Regions from separate parts of the Alteromonas sp. G5_S2_22_S1 genome, predicted to be linked through region 2. Evidence: predicted binding sites of a transcription regulator. Region 2 holds the regulator's gene; the other holds the start of a gene.

Region 1 (7,446 bases), on a different contig from region 2:
AATGATCCGCGGCGGCCATGTCGATTTCACCGTGCTAGGCGCATTTGAAGTCGATGTATCGGGCAATATTGCATCATGGATGATACCTGGAAAATTAGTAAAAGGCATGGGCGGCGCAATGGACCTAGTGGCTGGCGCAAAAAACATCATTGTTACCATGACCCACACCGACAAGCACGGTAACCCTAAACTGCTTGGGGAGTGCACGCTGCCGCTAACGGGCGTTAACTGTATCACGCGGATTATTACCGACTTAGCGGTATTAAGCGTTGAAAATGGTGCGTTTGTATTACAAGAGCGTGCCCCTGGTGTCACCATTGATGAAATAAAAGAAAAAACCGGTGGTAAACTAGTTGCACCAGACAGCGTGCCCGAAATGCAGTTTTAATATTTGAGAAAATAATGCTGAGATAATTAAAAAGCCAACCAAAAGGCGTACCTGTTACTTAAGCGGTATTTAGCAAAACTGCTGCCGTACGTACGCCTTTATCATCCCCTAGCATTCACCCATCGACTAACCACTGCGATAAGCCTTTCAATACGTTTTGCATTAAGGGATAATGCGCTCGACTGTTCATTTATAAAGGCTATACCTTCTTGCTAGTTTCTGATTTACCTGTACACCACAAAATTATTTCAAAGCTCGAATCTAAAAATATTTCGACGCTAACGGAAATTCAAGAGCGCACTATGCTTCCTGCTATCCAAGGAAAAGATATTATTGCGTCTTCTAAAACGGGTTCAGGTAAAACCTTCGCCTTTCTAGTGCCCGCCATTAACAGGCTAATGGCACAAAAAGCATTAAGCAGACAAGACCCTCGCGCTTTGATTTTAGCGCCAACGCGGGAACTTGCGAAGCAAGTCTTCATAGAAGCTAAGTCAATGTGCACCGGGTTGAACTTAACGTGTTCACTGATTGTGGGCGGCGAAAACTACAACGACCAGGTTAAAGCGCTTCGCCGTAACCCTCATATCATAGTAGGCACAGCTGGCCGTGTTGCCGACCATCTTTTAGACAAAAGCGTATATCTAAACGGTTTAGAGCTGCTTATTTTTGATGAAGCCGACCGAATGTTAGATTTAGGCTTCTCTGCTCAGCTTAAGATGATCAACGACTATGCTGATCACAGAAAGCGCCAAACCATGCTGTTTTCTGCCACGCTCGACAATATTGAGCTTAAGCATATGACAACACAGCTGACCAAAGGGGCGGTGCGCGTAGCGGTAGGAGACTCAACTGCAGAGCATGGCGATATCGAGCAGAAGTGTTTCTTTGCAGACAATGTTGATAACAAAGATCAGATTTTACAGTTTGAGTTGGCTAATCGTACTTACAACCAAGCTATCGTATTTACTGCGACCCGTGAAGACACAGACAGAATTGCAGCATTGCTTAACGAACAAAACTTAGAAGCCATAGCGCTACGTGGTGACATGTTACAAAGCCAACGTGCAGCGGTTATGAGCGCGTTTGCTCGTGGACAGCACAGTATTTTAGTTACCACCGACCTCGCCTCGCGCGGTCTAGATCTGTCAAAAGTTGGCCTGGTAGTTAACTTCGACCTACCCAAAAACGCCGATGAGTATATTCACCGTATTGGTCGTACCGGACGCGCGGGGCAAAAAGGCGAAGCTTTCTCACTAATAGGCCCTCGTGATTGGAACAGCTTCGAAGGGCTTAAAAATCACCTTCAATATGCTTTAGAGTGTTCGCCGCACGACGAATTTTCAGCTTCGTTTAAAGGTTTCAAGCCTAAGAAAAAAGTGTCGAAAGGCGCAACTTCCCAAAATGGCAAAAAGCGCGTAGCGAAACCTGTTAAAGCAAACGTTAAAAAGCGTGTTGATACCATGTCTGGTGAAGATATCGGTATGGTCCCAGTGAAACGCAAACCACGCAAAACGCTCTCGGATGACGACGAGTAAGATCAACAACTATTGGGCTCTTACCATTCTAGTTAACCGGTTTAATTAGATAAGGCATCTTCGCGACGGTTCGATTTTCAGGCTTTTATTCAAACTAAATCCACTATAGTCACCGACTAATGGCAGACATAAAAAAACGAGTGCTTAAAAAGTCACTCGTTTTTTTGTTTCGGTGTAATCACTCGTCAATAACGATTACACGGGCATACGATATTAAAAGATGGTTAAAACAAGCTAGCGCTTAGTATTCCCACCACCCTTCTTGCCACCACTCCAAAAACTCTTCAAAGTCGATGTAACCATCGTCGTTACTATCGATAAGCTTAAAGCCTTCTTGTACGTGGCTAGCTTTTGTTTTTGGTGAAATTACGGTTAGAAGCTCGATGAACTCCGGCAAATCGATTTGGCCATTGCCATCACGATCGAAAAAGCTAAAGTCCTTCCTAATTTCTTCAATTTTAGATTCTGAAAGTTGAGTGCTCACTCGCATTCCTTATATCAACTGCAATAAACACGAGTGTAACGCCCTTCTTTCTGGCTGTCTATGCCTGATTTTCGTTTGCTTTAAGTGCGCGTAAACGTTGAGCTTCTGCTTTTTCTTTACGCTTTTGTTCCATGGTTAAACGTGCTTCAGTACCCACGTGTTCCTGTTGGCGCTCTTTGGCTAATTGAACCTGCTTTTCGCGCTCTCTAAAGCGTGCAATTTGATCTTCAGTGTGGGTGCCGAAGCAATGCGGGCAGCTAACACCCGGCTCGTATTTATCACTTTGCTTGTCTTCTGCGGTAATTGGTAGTCGACACGCGTAGCACTGCTCGTAATGGCTCTTTTCCAAATCATGGTTTACTGCCACACGATTATCAAAAACGAAGCAATCACCTTCCCACATAGACTCTTCTTTAGGCACATCTTCTAAGTATTGCAAAATACCACCTTCAAGATGATATACCTCTTCAAACCCTTGCTCTTTCAAATAAGCGGTAGATTTTTCACAGCGGATACCGCCGGTACAGAACATGGCCACTTTTTTGTTTTTAGACGGGTCGAGTTCTTTAGACACGTACTCAGGGAACTCGCGGAAAGTCTCTGTTTTTGGGTCGACGGCGTTTTTGAACGTACCAATTTCAATTTCGTAGCCGTTTCGCGTGTCGATAACCGTTACCTCTGGATCGCTAATTAGCGCATTCCAATCTTTTGGCTTAACGTAAGTGCCTACGGTTTCGCGTGGGTCTATGCCCTCTACACCCATGGTCACAATTTCTTTTTTAAGCTTTACTTTCGTGCGATAGAAAGGCTGCTCGTCGTGGAGCGATTCTTTAAAAGAGATGGGGTTAATGCGCGCGTCGCTGTTTAAGTAGGCCAACAGCGCGTCTATGCCTTCTCGGGTACCGGATACCGTGCCGTTTATACCTTCGCTGGCTAGAAGAAGTGTCCCTTTAATACCGTTAGCTTCCATAGCTTCTAGAAGGGGCTGGCGAATTTCTTTATAGTTTTCAAGCGCAACAAACTTATACATTGCGCATACAATATATTTAGACATATTTTAACCTTTGCTGATTGGAGCGTAAGACCAGTGCAAAAATGCGGCGCGCAATATAACAAAACTTCAGGGTAAAAACTAGGCCTGCTGTATTTGGCGCATTGAGTAGCCCTGTTTTACAATTCGCTTCAGTACGTTGATAGGCAGTAAACTAACCAGTGCTCGGCTAAGCGATGTTTTCAAATGGTGAGGTGTGAACAGCATCTGCATTACTTCCGGGGTTTTGTGTCTCTTTCACGGCAAGCATATCGTAAAGCAGCGTGTTGTCTTCCTTCATCGTATTGTTATATTGCTTTTTAATACGTTTCTGCGCTGCCAAACTGCAGTTATCTATCACATCGTCAGGCAGCCGTTTCGCATCATCGGTTTGTGCTAAGGGTGCCGGATTCATATTTAAATATAGTCGCGCCGTGGAAAAGTCTTCAGCAACCAAAGCCGACATTACGTCCATGTTTTTCCATTCACTTTCGTTTGCAGCAAGACTTGAACAACGGTAGTGACTCAGGGAAGTAAGCTCAGTATCAATGCCCGCTTTTTGAGATAATTCGCTATCTGCCGCCTCTATCTCAAAGGGCGCTGCTGTACTATGTTGCTGCATGGCAAGATAGAGTGAAAATAGCGCCCCTTGCGTTGATGCACGCGCAAGCACACCGCTGCGCTCCCAATAAATACTGGGGTCAATATGCGTTTGCTCATTTTGGGATGTAGCGTCTACAGACATGCATTCTGATTACTTGATTTGTATACTTATGTTGTCGGCAAGATAATGTTTTTCTTAAGCTTATTTTTTAAAGTTAGATATACTTCAATAAAGCCATAGCGCCCCTATTCATGGATTCGAAATGCAATTTAGCAATAAACAAGTACTGATTGTTGAAGATCAACGCCCCTTTCTTTTGCTACTCAAAGGGCTTATGCATTCTATGGGGGCCAGTGACGTGGTAACAAAGTCATCGGCGGAACAAGCCGTTTCCCTATGCAAAAAACATAAGTTCGATGTCATTATCTGTGATTTGCATTTAGGAGCAGATAATAAAAGTGGGTATGAGTTAATCGAAGAGCTTCGTACCAGAAGGCTTATTAACCCTACTTCTATTTTTATCCTTATAAGCGCTGATAGCGCCCGACCTATCGTGCTAGGCTCTATTGAACGCCGACCTGATGACTTTCTTGTTAAGCCCTTCTCTCAGGTTCAGTTAAAATCCAGGATTATTCGCGCTTGGCAAAAACGACAGTTTTTGCAACAGGCGTACAGCCTCATTGAGCAAGGTGAATGTAACAGTGCAATCGACCACATCGAATCTTTGCTCGATTCACCCTCACATTACAAAGGGCACTGCGAGCAACTTTTGGTTGAACTCTATTGGCGTATAGGTCAGCCAGAGAAAGCCCTTGACGTATTGAGCGACTACATTGACGGCAAACCTGTGCTTTGGGCACAGATCGCAATTGCAAAAACTTACCTTCAACTAAACGAATTCGACAAAGCAATAACGACGGCGAAACGAACGTTAAAACGAAACCGGTTTAATGCGGATGCCTATGACATACTTGCCCAAGCACAGCAGAAATTAGACGACGGCGAAAAAGCACTAGACGCCATTAAAGAAGCTATCAAGCTTTCGCCCTATTCTCTACCGAGACACTTTAAAGCGTGCGAAATTGGCAGGTTAAACGATGACTTAGTGCTCGCGGCTAATTCAAGTTTAGCTATATGGAATTTGTCGAAGCGGTCGGTTCATAAAACGAGCCTGCACTGGTGCGGTATTATTCGCAGTCTATTAGATGTAGCTGAGTGCGCTGAAGATAAAAAACAGCGCAATAAATACCAACAAGAAGCCCTACTTACACTTCAACGCGGAAAGTTTGACGAACACCTTCAAAAAATGGACCGGGACTTTGATGTAGATATCTTCGGTACGATTGTTAATGCCAGAATTAGCGCCATTGACGGCAAATTAATTGACGCGAAGCGGCATTTATCAACGTCACAAACCATGCTCGATGAAAAATACACCGAGGTTCCCACTGCTTTTATTCCAGACAGTATCAACGTTATGTACAAACTCGGTGAATTTGATGATGCGTTACAGCTAACTTCACTTCTCGAGTCACGTCACGACGAGCTCGATCAAAACAGTGCAAATATGTTAGAAACGCAAGCCCACAATGCACGGAAAAGTCTTGCTAGCTATCAGCAATTTAATCGAGAAGGCATTCAGCACTATCAGCAAAAAGATTACGAACGTGCAAAAGCGTCCTTTGCCTTAGCACAAGGTTTTGCACCGGTTAATACGGGTGTAGCGCTTAATTTACTTCAGTGTCTACTGCAGATAGTGATAAAAGAAGATAAAGCAGAAATGAAGCTTACCAATGAATGTAAGCGTTTGTTTAAGTTAATAGACGATATGTCGCTTAAAGCGCCGTATAACGAAAAGTATACTAATCTACGTGACGAACTTTCTAAGTACATCGGTTTTTGATTCCCCCCCTTTAACCGTTATATGGCTCATCTTTGCTCAAATAAAATATTCGAAACAGTCGGCGAAACCGGGCTATTTTAATTAAGCGCTTTTTACTCGTATCAAACCTTACACGCTCTAACTTCTCAATACGAAAATGTAGCTGAGATTCGTATATTAAATGCACAAATCTTCCAACGCCCAATTGTACTGTATATATATACATGATATAACGTGCAGAAATCACATGGCTACACAAACTAAATATACAGGTCCTTTTAAGTATCCCGCTTAAAATTGACCGATGTTAAGTAAATGCTTAGAGAAAGTAGTAATCTGCTATGCACGACAAACTGATACAAAAACTCGAAATTCTTTCAGATGCAGCCAAGTATGACGCTTCCTGTGCAAGCGGTTCGGCGGGTAAACGAAAGGCAGGCAAAACCGAAAAAACGGGGATAGGTTCGCTTACCGGCGGTTCGGGTATATGTCACAGCTTCACGCCTGATGGTCGGTGTGTTTCTTTACTAAAAATCTTAATGACCAATTACTGTATCTACGATTGTCACTACTGCATAAATAGAGTGTCTAGCAATGTTCGACGCGCACGATTCACCGTTAAAGAAACCGTGGACCTGACGCTGAATTTTTACAAGCGCAACTACATTGAAGGTTTGTTTCTTAGTTCAGGCATTGTTGGCTCACCCGATCTTACAATGGAAAGTATGGTACGTATTGCCAAATCTTTGCGCCTCGACCACGGTTTTAAAGGGTATATACACCTTAAAACCATTCCAAATGCCTCACCTGAGTTACAAGAAGAAGCTGGTTTATACGCAGATAGATTAAGTATTAATGTCGAGATGCCGACTCAACCCTCTTTAAATAAATACGCGCCAGAAAAAGATCTCGGTGCTATCCATGGCTCAATGAACACGCTAAAAGACAAAATTGCAGAGCACAAGGCAGATAAAACCTATACAGGTAAACGCCTGCCACGCTTTGCACCTGGTGGGCAGTCTACACAGATGATCATAGGCGCAGATGACTCTAATGATAAAGTTATTTTAGGGACCAGCGTTAAACTTTATGACCAACAAAAACTTCGCCGGGTTTATTATTCGGCGTTCTCGCCAATACCCGATGCATCTGAAGTGTTGCCGCTAAAGCCTGCGCCGTTAATTCGCGAGCACCGCCTTTATCAAGCTGATTGGCTGTTGCGTTTTTATGGGTTTACCCTTGATGAAATTGTTCACGATGACATGCTTGATATGGATTATGACCCTAAACTTGCGTGGGCATTACGCAATCGCCATGTTTTTCCGATTGATTTAAATAAGGCAGACAAATTGCTGTTGTTACGAGTACCGGGGCTTGGTGCTCGAACGGTGCAAAAAATTCTGGCGATTAGACGGCACACAAAGCTTAACTGGATAGATCTGACTAAAATGCGTTTACCACTTAAAAAGCTAAAACCTTTTATTAGCGTAGGCGACTATGCCCCTGATATTCACTTACTCGAT
Region 2 (7,446 bases):
AAGGTGTGCATCTGCAGGTTCGAGTGGATCGCGAGCTTTAACCCGCTCAAACATCTCTACCACCACGTCAGTGGCCTGCAAAATAATATCCATCAGTTCTGGGGTTAGGGTTCTTTGTCCATTGCGCATTACGTCAAAAACGTTTTCTGCACCGTGACAAATTTCTACTAACTCTGTGAGCGAAAGAAAGCCCGCTCCACCTTTAACTGTGTGATATCCACGGAAAATTGCATTCAGCAAATCCGCATCTTCAGGATTGTTCTCAAGATCAACGAGCTGTTCTTGTAATTGTTCAAGTATCTCTCCAGCCTCAACCAGAAAGTCCTGTAATATATCCTCGTCAACATCAAACGACATGCGCCCGCTCCCCTAAAAACCTAAGCTAGACAGAAGATCATCTACGTCATCTTGGCCAGAAACGACATCATCGCGTTTCTCGGCGTCAATAATTGGGCCTTCTGCCTCTACACCATCAACCTTATCGGCCTTAATGCTAGATGGTTTAGTTTGTTCTTCACCTTCGCGCTCGCCAAACATGGTTAGCATATTAACTAAGCTATCTTCTACCTCTTTTACAAGGTCGATAACGCGACGGATAACTTGACCCGTTAAGTCTTGATAGCCTTGAGCCATCAATACTTCGGTAAGTAACTGTGTAAGTTTAGCTGACTGAAGCGAACCGTCTTCCAATAATTCGTCTAAATCTGCACATAACGCTTTGAACTCGCCCAACTCGATTTGGCGGTTCATGAGCTTTTTCCACTCAGGCATCACTTTTTCGATACGCACCGACAGCATTTCCGCTATCGGCATACTCGCTTCCACAGCGTCCATTGTAGTATTAGCTGCTTTTTCGGTTTCTTCAATTACGTAGGTTAGGCGGGATTGTGCATCGGGAATATCGTCGGTAGCTAAGTTTTTGATGCGGTCGTCAATTTGAAAATTATTTAACGCGTCATGGAGTTGACGCGTTAACTTTCCTACTTCAGCAAATAGCTCAACGTTTTCCTTCATTGAGGCAGCTTCAAGTAGAGCGTTAGCAGACGCGTTGTCACCTTCTTCCAGATAGGTGACAAGCTGTTTGGCCTCTTCTAACGAAATTGGAACGTTTACATTCGTTGTCATCCAGTAAACCTCATTTATCTGGTGAGCGTCTGGATCAACCTAAACGTTCGAAAATTTTATCTAATTTTTCTTTTAAAGTTGCAGCGGTGAATGGTTTAACGACATAGCCGTTAACGCCCGCTTGTGCAGCGGCAACAATTTGCTCTTTTTTCGCTTCTGCAGTTACCATTAGTACAGGTAAATGCTTAAGTTTGTCGTCGGCTCTTATTGCGCGCAGCAAATCGATACCTTGCATTCCTGGCATGTTCCAATCGGTAACAACGAAATCAAAATCACCTTGCTGCAGCATAGGCAATGCAGTGCTTCCGTCATCCGCTTCCTGGATGTTAGAAAAACCTAAATCTTTAAGCAGGTTTTTGATGATACGTCTCATGGTTGAAAAATCGTCAACCACAAGAATTTTCATGCTTTTGTCCAAAATAGCCTCCAATGAGGGGTTAATTGTTATTAATTTCTATTCTTCGTCAGCTTGCCACGACTTCATTCGTGATTTGAGTTTTAACATGGCCTGACTGTGAATTTGGCTGACTCTTGACTCACTAACATCAAGAACTTCGCCAATTTCTCTTAAGTTCAGTTCTTCATCATAGTACAGTGAAAGAACAATTGCTTCTCGTTCAGGTAATGTCGTAATGGCATGGGCAAGCGCTTTTTGAAACGCGCCTTGCATTAAATCTTCAAGCGGCGCATCACTACCTCTACTCTGCTCAGTAGTAATTACATCTTCCGACACACCTAAATCTTCAATACCTACCAGCTTTCCCGCATTAACCTCATTAAGCATTTGGTGATAATCCTGCAAGCTTACATTAAGCTTATCAGCAATATCAGAATCTCTCGCATCGCGGCCTGTTTCGCTCTCTACCTGCGAAATAGCCTCGGTAATAGCACGTCCATTTCTATGCACTGAACGCGGGGTCCAATCGCCTTTACGTATCTCATCTAGCATAGCACCACGAATGCGAATGCCTGCGAAAGTTTCAAAGCTCGCGCCTTTCGACCCGTCGAAGTTACGCGCAGCTTCTAGCAAGCCAATCATACCCGACTGGATCAGGTCATCAACAAGAACACTGGCCGGCAATCGCGCCATCAAGTGATGCGCAATGCGCTTAACCAATGACGCATGTCGTTCGACTAACTGCGATTTATCGGTTTGTTGACGATAAGCGGCTGCCTTGCTGTTCAACGCTGACTTCCTACTGCTTTTTCTGCAACGAGTTGTTCAATAAAAAACTCTAGGTGACCGCCCGGTTGTGCCGGAATGGGCCACGTAAGGGCTCTACTCGCAAGCTGAGTAATAGCAACAGCGGCGGGAGAACCCGGATACGCATCAACAATAGCCGTTTGTTTTCTCACGGCTTTGCGGATATTCTCATCAAAAGGTACGGTTGCCACTAATTCTAGTGCAACATCTAAAAAACGCCCTGTCACTTTGCTTAATTTGCTAAATAATTCCTGACCTTCCCGTACATCGCGAACCATATTCGCCACAACTTTAAAGCGAAATACACCGTGCTCACGATTAAGAATCTTTATTAAGGCATAGGCGTCAGTTAACGAGGTGGGCTCATCGCAAACCACGACCATGATGTCTTGAGAAGCTTTTGAAAAACTCAACACCATGTCTGAAATACCGGCCGCGGTATCTACGATAAGTACATCGATTTGCGAACGCAATTCACTAAAGGCTCTGATAAGACCCGCGTGCTGCGTTGGCGATAATTCTGCCATTGATTGCGTGCCAGAGGTGGCAGGCGCAATTTTAATACCATGGGGGCCGGTGACTAACACTTCATCAAGTGTGCACTCGCCAGATAGCACGTGGGAAAGGTTTTTCTCAACCCGTAAACCTAGCATTACGTCTACGTTCGCCAGCCCGAGGTCGGCGTCGAGAACCATAACTCGCTTACCCTGCTTCGCCATAGCGATAGCGGTGTTTAGCGTAATATTTGTTTTACCTACGCCACCTTTACCTCCGGTGACGGCGATAACTTTGATTAACCGTGATTGCTTCATTTTTCTTAAGCTACTCGCTTGGTCGTCAATCATACTGCTTATGCTGTTTTAATTGCGTTGTTGCCACTAGTATGATTCAAACCGTACTTTTTATAAAGCTTTGCAGCGGCAGAAACTAAAGATTTCGCCTCCGCAATCTTAATGTCTTCAGGTACTTTCTGACCGTCGGTGACATAACTAACCGGCAGTTGATATTCTACTGCAGCGCTCAATACCTCTCCTAAAGAGTAGCATTCATCTAACTTTGTGAAAATACAGCCACTTAGTTCGATATCATCATAAGCCTTAATAATGCGCTGTAGGGCAGGATATTGTGTATTAGCCTGCGCTACCAAATATTTTTTAACTTTAGGCATTTGACCATTATCAAACTGCTTAATCTGTTTAATTAAACGGCTATCCCGTTGGCTAAATCCTGCCGTATCAATCAATACTAGACGCTTATGACGAAGTTGGAATAATAAATCCGCAAGTTCTTCACTAGTCTGCGCTTTTCTCACCGTACAGCCAATAATTTTTCCGTATGTCGCGAGCTGCTCATAGGCCGCAATTCTATACGTATCTATGGTAATCATTGCTACTGACTCTGCACCGTACTTTTGTGCATAGCGAGCAGCTAGTTTTGCAACCGTCGTTGTTTTACCTGTGCCCGTCGGTCCGACTAAGGCAACTGCACCTTGCGCACTAAGTATATCGTTTCCTGTCACATTTATGCGATTAGCCAATAGGTTAAGAAGATAAACCCATGCGTCTCGTTCATTATAGTGTGCTGGTGTATAGCTAATTAACTGACTGGCAAGTGCACTGCTTAACCCCATATCCGTTAGGCGGGTAATCAAGTATTGATGTACCGGTTTTTGACGCTTGTTTTTTGCTTCCATCAAGTCTGCAACCTGATATTGTAAAACATCGCGCAACGACGCTAACTCTTCTTTAATTTGCGCCAATTCTGCAGATTGAGAGACGGGTGCCTCGTCTAAGCTTGACGCTTGGTGGTCAGGAAACGTTGTTGCTCTACCTTCGTCTTGTGCAAGGTGCTGGCTTTCTACGTCATCAATAAAGGCTTCTGAGAAATCAAGGTGTGACGCAATTTCGTTGGCATGTCTCGCATTTGCAGACATAGGCTGATTATGGTTGGCTGAATGCGACTGCGATGCTGAAGCATTACTTGATGAAGGCGCACTACCGCCGTGCTGCTTTTCTAACAGAGCTTTTAAACTGTCGGGGCCATCATCACCGATAATCTCACTTAAGCTAGGCACGGCTTTTTGACCTGATGCTTTAGGGGTTGCTTTAGGCGATGTTTTAGGAGTGAAGAGTTTTGCTTCAGGCTCTTTATCATAGGCAGCAACAAGCTCAATGCCATCGGCAACTTTGCGGTTCGACATGATCACTGCATCACTGCCTAATTCAGCTTTAACTTGGCTTAACGCCTCACGCATATCTTTGCCGAAGAAACGTCTAATTTTCATTGCAACCTCTCCAATCACCCAGTGTCAGATTATTGACCGACCGAACTGACTATTTTTATTTGTTTGTCGTCAGGCACTTCTTGGTAAGAAAGCACATGGAGCCCAACAACCGAATACTTTAAGAAGCGAGACAGAACGGGTCGCAGCATGCCAGAGGTTAGGAGTACTGCAGGCTCTCCTTCTAACTCTTGCTGCTGACTGGCTTGCTGCAATGATTTTTGCAGCTTGTCTGCCAAACCTGGTTCGATACCAGCGCCATCTTCGCCACCTGCTTGAAGTGACTGGTGCAACATCTGTTCCAACTCTGGCGCCAAGGTTATGACAGGTATCTCTTTTGCCCCTTGGGTAATTTCTTGGACAATAAGACGTTTAAGCGCAATACGAACGGCAGAGACCAATACATCCGGGTCTTGGCTGCGAGTGCCGTATTCACTTAAGGTTTGAACAATAGTGCGCATATCGCGAATAGGCACGCCCTCAAATAGTAGGGTTTGAAGCACTTTTACCACCGTGCTTAGCGGCAAGATATCTGGTACTAAACCTTCCACCAATTTAGGGTGCTGCTTAGCCAGCATATCGAGTAACTGCTGCGCTTCTTCGTGACCAAGTAGCTGATAAGCATTGTTAGTTAACAACTGGCTGAGGTGGGTAGCCACAACGGTAGCTGCATCAACAACGGTGTACCCCAAGGTTTGCGCGTGTTCTCGTTTATTCGGCTTGATCCACACCGCATCTAAACCAAACGCAGGGTCTTTGGTGGCGCGACCTTCTAATTTGCCGAAGACCTGCCCGGGGTTGATAGCCAACTCTTCATCATGACTGATAACAGAGTCGCCAATGGTGACGCCAAGCATAGCAATGGTGTAGGTATTAGGCTCTAAATCTAAATTATCGCGAATGTGTACTGGGGGAATAAGAAAACCAAGTTCTTGGGAGAGCTTTTTACGCACCCCTTTTATGCGCGTCAACAATTCGCCACCTTGAGATTTATCAACCAGTGGTATTAATCGATAGCCGACCTCCAACCCGATAGTATCAACCTGCTGAACGTCATCCCACCCCAGCTCTTTAACCTCTGGCGCCACCGTGTCGTCTTTCATCACATTATCAGGGACCGACGGTGCCGCAGCCTTTTTCTTTTGCTGAACTGTCTGCCAATAGGCAACGCCCGCAATTAAAAACGAGAACCCTAAAAATGCAATGTGGGGCATACCTGGAATAATACCCATCACAAATAGCACGCCCGATGCAATATAAAGCGCTTGTGTGTTGCCTAATTGTCCGCGGATCTCTTTACCCATTTCTTGGGTTTCGTTTTCACGAGTAACAATTATCGCGGTCGCTACAGAAAGCAGAAGTGAAGGTATTTGAGCAACCAGCCCATCACCGATAGTAAGGATGGTATAAATTTCAATAGCACTACCAAAATTCAAATCGTGCTGGATCATGCCGATGAATAACCCGCCGACGATATTAATCAACATAATGAAAAGACCGGCGACCGCGTCACCCTTTACGAATTTTGACGCACCGTCCATCGAGCCGTAAAAATCGGCTTCTGCGGTGATTTCTTCTCGGCGCTGACGGGCTTGGTCTTGGTCGATATAGCCGGCGTTCAAGTCGGCATCAATTGCCATCTGCTTACCTGGCATGGCGTCCAAAGTAAAGCGAGCACTTACTTCAGATATACGCCCGGCACCCGCGGTAACCACTTTGAAGTTAATAATTAGAAGAATAGCAAAAACAACAATACCCACCGCATAGTTACCACCGATAACCACTGCTCCAAAGGCCTCGATAACCTTACCTGCAGCATCCCCCCCTTCGTGCCCATAAAGCAGAACAACACGGGTAGACGCTACGTTCAATGCCAGTCTCAGTACTGTAGCGATAAGCAACACAAGCGGGAAAATACCGAAATCGACAGGTTTTTGTGTGAGTACTGCCACCAAAATTATGACCAGAGACAAGGCAATATTAAAACTAAACAGCACATCTAATAAGAACGGCGGCATAGGTAAAATAACCATGCCCATTATGGCTAAGAGGACGATAGGCGCGCCTAAACCACTGGTGAAATTTTGCAGCTGATTTTTATCGAAACGCTGAAGATAACCGGATAACTGCATTGCGTATTGTCTCTCTATCAGAAAATTGACGCTTAATTCTATTCTGATAGGCGGGTTTCAACATACGTGCCAGCTTTAGCAAACACCTTCTGCAGCAGCACTAACTGCCTAAATTAACGGCATTTCTTATTTTAACAACCGTCCATTTTCCCGCATCTTTTTCATGCTAACTTGGCGGGGAAGGCTGTGTTATCGGCGATACTCGGGAGGGATGGGCAGATCCCGTTTCAATGGCTTGGGACGTTTACCTTTACCTGCTCTGTGAGCTTTAAGCTGATACACGTGGGCGAGAACTTGCGCTACCGCCATAAACAAGGCGTTGGGTATTTCATCATCCACTTCTGTGGAATAGAAGATTGCCCGCGCTAACATAGGAGAAGGAATGAGCGGAACATCATTCGCTGTGGCTATTTTTCTGATATGCATGGCCAACTCATCGGCGCCTTTTGCGACAACCACAGGTGCCCTAATTCCTTTTTCATCGTATTTAATGGCCACTGAAAAATGGGTAGGGTTAGTCACCACGACATCAGCTTGAGGGACTTCTTGCATCATTCTTTTCGTTGCAGACTGATACTGCAATCGACGGATACGCCCTTTAACCATGGGGTCGCCTTCAGCATTTTTCCTTTCGTCTTTCACCTCCTGCTTGGTCATCTTCATTTCTTTGTTGTGCTTATACATTTGATAAGGCACATCGATGA

Evidence for each region. The regulator FliA, encoded in region 2, starts transcription of late flagellar genes. The targets are predictions, from matches to a motif close to CTAAAGNTNNNNNNNNNNNNGCCGATA.
Region 1: the regulator FliA is predicted to act here: its motif matches at 4,215-4,241, upstream of ACTRWF_RS07780 (VC2046/SO_2500 family protein).

Annotation. Positions count from the first base shown of each region.
Region 1 covers NZ_JBQKUJ010000005.1:142,325-149,770, forward strand. Annotated here, with positions in the region: gene ACTRWF_RS07760 (CoA transferase subunit B) at 1-388, shown strand, start outside; gene ACTRWF_RS07765 (DEAD/DEAH box helicase) at 598-1,923, shown strand; gene ACTRWF_RS07770 (EF-hand domain-containing protein) at 2,165-2,407, opposite strand; gene trhO (oxygen-dependent tRNA uridine(34) hydroxylase TrhO) at 2,466-3,461, opposite strand; gene ACTRWF_RS07780 (VC2046/SO_2500 family protein) at 3,628-4,182, opposite strand; gene ACTRWF_RS07785 (tetratricopeptide repeat-containing response regulator) at 4,304-5,944, shown strand; gene ACTRWF_RS07790 (putative DNA modification/repair radical SAM protein) at 6,265-7,446, shown strand, end outside.
Region 2 covers NZ_JBQKUJ010000003.1:311,120-318,565, forward strand. Annotated here, with positions in the region: gene ACTRWF_RS05720 (chemotaxis protein CheA) at 1-357, opposite strand, end outside; gene ACTRWF_RS05725 (protein phosphatase CheZ) at 370-1,125, opposite strand; gene cheY (chemotaxis response regulator CheY) at 1,160-1,543, opposite strand; gene ACTRWF_RS05735 (RNA polymerase sigma factor FliA) at 1,580-2,311, opposite strand; gene ACTRWF_RS05740 (MinD/ParA family protein) at 2,308-3,174, opposite strand; gene flhF (flagellar biosynthesis protein FlhF) at 3,180-4,613, opposite strand; gene flhA (flagellar biosynthesis protein FlhA) at 4,643-6,742, opposite strand; gene flhB (flagellar biosynthesis protein FlhB) at 6,932-7,446, opposite strand, start outside.